DNA from 2 places in the Pseudoalteromonas sp. HF66 genome. Region 1 is predicted to be linked to the other one. Evidence: predicted binding sites of a transcription regulator. Region 1 holds the regulator's gene; the other holds the start of a gene.
What was found. Region 1 encodes FliA, which starts transcription of late flagellar genes. Its sites were predicted from a motif close to CTAAAGNTNNNNNNNNNNNNGCCGATA; they were not measured.
Positions count from the first base shown of each region.

Region 2: a site for FliA is predicted at 1,909-1,935, ahead of pomA (flagellar motor protein PomA). Genes of this name have one in related genera too.

Region 1 is NZ_JAATOU010000004.1:150,732-154,161, reverse strand. Features, by position in the region: gene HCZ11_RS06300 (protein phosphatase CheZ) at 1-746, opposite strand, end outside; gene cheY (chemotaxis response regulator CheY) at 764-1,147, opposite strand; gene HCZ11_RS06290 (RNA polymerase sigma factor FliA) at 1,188-1,898, opposite strand; gene HCZ11_RS06285 (MinD/ParA family protein) at 1,925-2,785, opposite strand; gene flhF (flagellar biosynthesis protein FlhF) at 2,778-3,430, opposite strand, start outside.
Region 2 is NZ_JAATOU010000006.1:6,899-10,328, forward strand. Features, by position in the region: gene HCZ11_RS07780 (hypothetical protein) at 1-15, opposite strand, end outside; gene HCZ11_RS07785 (flagellar motor protein MotB) at 151-1,074, opposite strand; gene pomA (flagellar motor protein PomA) at 1,078-1,845, opposite strand; gene xseB (exodeoxyribonuclease VII small subunit) at 2,118-2,360, shown strand; gene ispA ((2E,6E)-farnesyl diphosphate synthase) at 2,365-3,252, shown strand; gene dxs (1-deoxy-D-xylulose-5-phosphate synthase) at 3,342-3,430, shown strand, end outside.

The DNA of each region.
Region 1 (3,430 bases):
AGATCATCGACTTCATCTTGTCCTGAAACAACATCATCGCGAGACTCTTTATCAATAATCGGCCCTTCAGGACCTGCTAGTGTGTCACTTGGTGCAGGTGCTTTTTCTATGGCCTGTTTTTCTTGTTGTTGATGACCATCTTCTTGACTGCCAAACACAGTTAAGAGATTAATTAAACTGTCTTCTACTTCTCGCACTAGTTCAATGACACGACGAATAACTTGTCCAGTTAAATCTTGATAATCCTGCGCCATCAGCACATTGGTCATCAAGCCTTGAAGCTCATCGGTTTTTGTGTGCGAGTTATTCATGAACTTATCTAGGCTATGACATAACGATTTAAATTCACCGAGTTCAATTTCTCGGTTCATTAAACGATCCCAAGTAGGCTTAATTGCAGCAATTTCATCAGCAAGTTGTTGCGCTATCGGTAAACTTGCTTCAACTGCATCCATAGTTTTATTGGCGGCACTTTCTGTCATTTCCATAACATAATTTAAGCGCTGCTTAGCATCTGGGATAGCGTCGGTAGTTAAATCAGCGAGACGAGTATCTAGGTCAAAGTTTTTTAACGCTTCATGAAGTTGACGCGTCAATTTACCGACTTCAGCAAACAACTCTGATTGCTCTTTTGACGCAGCATCAAGAATTAGCTTATCAGCTTTTTCTTGTTCACCATTTTCAAGATACTCAACAAGTTGACGAGCTTGCTCTAAACTTATTTGAGGCGCAGCAAGTGCTGACATAAGCCTCTCCCCTTAGATTAACCTAAACGTTCAAACACTTTTTCCAATTTGGTTTTAAGTGTCGCAGCAGTGAATGGTTTAACGATATAGCCATTAACACCTGCTTGAGCAGCAGCAACAATTTGTTCTTTTTTCGCTTCAGCTGTCACCATTAACACAGGAATATGCTTAAGGCTATCATCAGCACGAATTGCGCGTAACAAATCAATACCTTGCATACCAGGCATGTTCCAATCTGTTACAACAAAATCAAATTCTTGATTTTGTAGCATTGGCAATGCTGTTGAACCGTCGTCAGCTTCCTGCACATTGGTAAAACCTAAATCCCTTAATAGATTTTTAATGATACGTCTCATTGTAGAAAAATCATCAACAACAAGAATTTTCATGTTTTTATCCAAAACATCCTCCGGTGAGGTTTGAACCTTTATTTACTTACTACTAATTAATCCAGTCATTGATTTTTGCTTTGAGCTTAATCATCGCCTGACCATGTATTTGACTCACACGCGACTCGCTAACATCGAGTATGTGTCCTATTTCTTTTAAGTTCATTTCGTCGTTGTAGTACAAAGACAAAACGAGAGCATCTCTTTCTGGTAACGATTGGATAGCCGTTAATAGAGACTGGTTAAACCGCTCATTTTTAACGTTATTAAACGGTTTGTCTAGTCCTAAATCCTGACCTACTGGTGTGATGACATCTTCATCCACGCCTAAGTCTTCAATGCCTAATACTTTACTAGAATTTACATCATGTAGAATATGATGGTACTCATCCAGTGTAATATCAAGTTTTTCAGCTACTTCAGTGTCTTTTGGTTCACGATTTAACGTGCTCTCTAATTCGGCAATGGTTTCTGCCACTAGGCGGGCATTTCGGTGAACTGAACGTGGAGCCCAGTCACCTCGGCGAATTTCATCCAGCATAGCACCACGAATACGAATACCAGCGAAGGTTTCAAAACTAGCACCTTTGCTAGCATCAAAGTTTTTTGACGCTTCAATCAGGCCTATCATGCCTGATTGAATTAAGTCATCGAGTTGCACACTGGCAGGTAAACGAGCAATTAGATGGCACGCCACTTTTTTCACTAAAGAGGCATGTTTTTCAACAATCGCATTTAAATTTTGTGCTGATTGATATCCCATCGCTTTATTCACCGATGTTGTCATAGTTAGCCGTTTACTAGTTTTTCAATAAAAAATTCTAAATGGCCAGACGGTTGATTAGGGATCGGCCATTTAACTGCTTTTGTTGCTAATGTTTTAAACGCCACCGCTGCTGGTGAATTCGGGAATAATTCAACGATTACTTTTTGACGGCGCGTAGACTTACGCATGTTCTCGTCATAAGGAATGGTTGCAACTAACTCCATCGAAACATCTAAAAAACGATCCGTTACTTTTGAAAGTTTAGCAAATAATTCTTGCCCTTCACGCAAACTGCGCACCATATTGGCAACAATTTTAAATTTATATACGCCATGCTCACGGCTAAGTACTTTTATAAGTGCGTAAGCATCAGTAATTGAGGTGGGTTCATCACATACAACTACAACAACGTCTTGGGCTGCACGAGAAAAGCTTAATACCATGTCTGAAATACCTGCGGCGGTATCAACAATTAAAATATCAAACTCAGTGTTTAACTCGCTAAATGCACGTATAAGACCTGCATGCTCAGATGGCGATAATTCAACCATACTTTGAGAACCAGACGTTGCTGGTACAATTTTGATTCCTGCAGGGCCTTCGACGAGAATTTCATCAAGCTCACACTCGCCCGACAAAACATGAGATAAGTTACGTTCAACACGAAGGCCAAGCATCACGTCACAGTTTGCCAAACCTAAATCGGCATCTAATACTAATACACGATTTCCTTGCTGGCCTAATGCGATTGCGGTGTTGAGTGAGACGTTGGTTTTACCCACTCCACCTTTACCGCCAGTAACAGCGATAACTTTAACGCCACTATTATTATTTTGATTCATTTTGCGCAGGCCGCTTGCTTGATCTAATACTGTGTTAATCATACATCCCTACTGTGTTCGACGCTACTGCTTGACGTCTTGAATGTTGTGCTTTTGCTCGTTTTAAATACAATTGTTCAGCTTTTTTCACTAGTTTTTCAGCATTCGCTACGCGAATATCCTCAGGAACGCGCTGACCGTTAGTAAGATACCCTATTGGCAGACGATTTTGAATCGCTATGCTAATAATCTCACCTAAACTTAAAGATTCATCCAATTTAGTGAAGATACAGCCACTTAGGTGAACCTTTTTAAAGTGTCTTACGGTTTCTTGCAACACATTTATCTGCGCTGTAGCACTTAATACTAAATAACTACGAATATCAACACGCTGATTACGCATTAAGGTGTTTAATTGTTCAGTTAAGCGTAAATCTCGTTGGCTCATACCCGCAGTGTCTATTAATACTAGACGCTTATTACGTAAATGGTATAACACTTCAGCTAATTCATTCGCATCTTTTACTTGCTTTACACCACAACCAATAATACGACCATAAGTAGCCAATTGTTCGTAGGCACCAATTCTGTATGTATCAGTGGTGATCAGTGCAACTTTATCAGCACCATATTTTTGTGCTCCAAGTGCTGCTAATTTCGCAACTGTGGTTGTTTTACCAACGCCCGTTGGACCAACTAGTGCAAAAA
Region 2 (3,430 bases), on a different contig from region 1:
AATCCAATGAGGCAAAGTTACTCACCTTGCGTTTTACCATCATCATTGTCATCGCCACCGCCGCCATTACCTGGCATATAGCTGTACTTATCAACTTTTTTCATTTTTATACTCCATTACATGTGTTAATGAAGTTTCACTTTAATTGATTTATTGTCTTACATCAATAGGGTCAGATTCGTGAGCTTTACCTTGCATGATAGATATTTCGACACGACGATTCCGCTTGCGATCTTCATCAGTCACATTCGGTACAAGAGGCCTAGTTTCTGCGTGACCTACAACCATCATACGAGATTTATCAAAACCAGGGGCTTTTTCCATTTCGCTTGCAACGGCAACTGCACGTTTTGAAGATAAATCCCAATTATTAGTATAAAGCTCATTTGATACTTGGAAGTCGTCAGTATGTCCTGACACGGTTATTTCACCCGGCACATCTTTTAATAGTGTCGCAATATCACGAATAATAGGCTTAAACTTAGGCTGTAAAAAGGCGCTGCCAGATGGGAATGAGCCATTCTCACGGATGCGAATAATAATTTGTTGACCTAATGACTCAAGTTCAATCGCACCATCCATAATTTGCTGTTCAAGCTGCTGGGCAATTTTCTTCACAAGCTCATTAGTCTGTTCTTGGTCAGCCGCAGAAATTGACTGCTCCAATGCTTGTTGCTGAGCCGTACTTTGCGATTCACCACCACGCTTATTACCACGTTGCTCTTGACGACCACCGGCAGAGCTTTCATCACCAGCTTGAAACTCAAGCATTTGCTGAGTCATTTCTACAGTTTGTTGTTGAATCGTTTCGATAGGGGTAGGTTCAGGTTTACCAGGGGTAAACTCCATTGCTATTACCGAGGTCCCTTTTGGAATATCTTTTACTTCAATTTTGTTTTGCACACCAAATGCAAACTTCATTGAACCAGCAATTTGCTTAAACTTCAGTACATCCATTTCCGAGAAAGCAAGTAAGAGTACAAAGAAGCACATTAATAATGACATTAAATCTGCGAAGGTTCCCATCCAGGCTGGTAAACCTGGTGGTGGACATTTGCACTCTTGATCGGACATGCCCTACTCCTCGGTATCAACTTTACGTTTTGATTCAGCTAGGTAATTTTTCAATATACCTTCAATGACTTTCGGATTTTGGCCATCTTGAATACCTAGTACTGCATCGAGAATTAAGCGTTGGTTAAGAGCTTCTTCATCTTTACGTAGTTCTAGCTTTACCTGAATAGGAATTGCTACAACGTTTGCTAAGAAAGCACCATATAATGTTGTTAAAAGTGCAACCGCCATCGCAGGGCCGATTGCTTTCGGGTCATCCATGTTTGATAGCATAGCAACCAGACCTATTAGCGTACCGATCATACCCATCGCAGGGGCAATATCAGCAAGTGACTTGAATAAGCCTGCGCCAAGTTCATGACGATTAGCGGTGAGAGAAATATCTTTTTGCAGAGTGGCACGAACAACATCAGCATCATGACCATCCACTAACATATCCACCCCTTTACGCATAAAACCGTTGGGGATTTCGGCTTCTTCTAATGCTAGAAAACCACCTTTACGTGCTGAGTCAGCTAACTCTACTGCTTTTTCAATTAATTCTTCTGGAGATTCGATTTTGAACATAAAGGCTTTAGCAGCCACTTTACCTATGCCCAAAAATTGCCCCATGGTGAAATTCGATAACACGATAAAAATCGAACCACCAAATACAATGACCACCGAAGGCGTGTTGTAAAACATTGCAACTTGGCCGTCACTACTTAACACCATCGACATAGCAATTAAGCCTATGGCACCAAGAATACCTATTATGGTTGCTAAATCCACATACCCCTCCAGAGGAACAATTACACGACACCCTCAGGCATCAAATTTTTATTATTAACTGCTTATCGGCAAGCAATTGAAATACTTAAATCATTAAATGAATTAATTATATTTTAATGTAAGATTTTTAAGCTACAAGTTTAAGCTGTATGTAAAAGCGTAAAAATAACATATTGAAAATGGATTATGCGTAAAAAAACACATCATTCTTTGACCTAGTTTAGCATTCCCCCTAAAATTGGCCTCACTTTCTAACAGCTATCGAGGCCACAATGGCAACAAAGAAACCAGAAAACTTAAGCTTTGAAGAAGCGCTGGATGAATTATCTCAAATAGTTGCACAAATGGAGCAAGGTGAATTGTCTTTAGAACAATCACTAAAACAATTTGAACGTGGTATTGCGCTGGCGAATGCTTCATCTGGTAAGTTGCAACAAGCCGAACAAAAAGTTGCCATCTTAATGGGTAACGATAGCCAAGCTCCTCTTAGCAATTTTGATTCAAACTTGGACTAATTAAGTGCAACTAAAAGAACAATTACAACGCGCTCGAGAAGACGTTGAGGCACATTTAAATCGCTATTTCGCACAGCCACTTAATACCGAAAAGAACATTAAAGAAGCTACTCATTATGGTGTTTTAAATGGTGGTAAGCGCTTACGTCCTTACCTTGTATATGCGACGGGCCGAATGATGGGTGCTAACAAGGCCGATCTCGATATTCTTGCTGCTGCCATTGAATGTATTCATAGCTACTCATTAGTCCATGATGACCTACCTGCAATGGATGACGATGACTTAAGACGTGGTCGTCCCACCTGTCATATTGTCTATGGTGAAGCGCAAGCAATACTCGCTGGTGATGCATTACAAACACTAGCATTTGATTTAATCGCCAACCACCGATTTTCAGTTCCTGCGAGCCAGCAGGTAAAAATGATAGCCTCGTTAAGCAAAGCCTCAGGTATTGAAGGTATGGTAGGTGGACAGGCACTGGATATAGAAGCGACTGATAAAGAAATTAGCGTGTCTCAGCTAGAGCGTATTCATCAGTTAAAAACGGGCGCCTTATTAAACTGTGCAATTACACTTGGTGCATTAAGTGCTAATAGCTGCGATGAACATACTCTAAAGCAGTTGAACTTATTCGGCCAAGCAATAGGTCTGGCTTTTCAGGTACAAGACGATATCCTAGATGTAGAAGCTGATACTGAAACATTAGGTAAGCCACAAGGTTCAGATATTGCCGCCAATAAAGCAACTTACCCTGCTTTATTGGGAATGGCAGGTGCAAAGCAAAAAGCACAAGACTTACTGGCTCAAGCTCATCAAGCTCTTGAGGCAATTGATTACGACACCAGCGAACTGGCAAGCCTTGCTAGCTATATCGTTGAACGTAATTATTAATGCCTAAAAAAGAAAGACAAAATAACTAAAAAATCAGAGCAGCAATGGGCTATAATGCACTCTGGTTAGCGAAGGATGTATATAAAATCATGACACTTGATAGTAGCAAGTATCCATTATTAAGTTTGGTTGACGAACCAGCACAACTGCGTGATTTAGCGCAAGACAAGTTACCTGC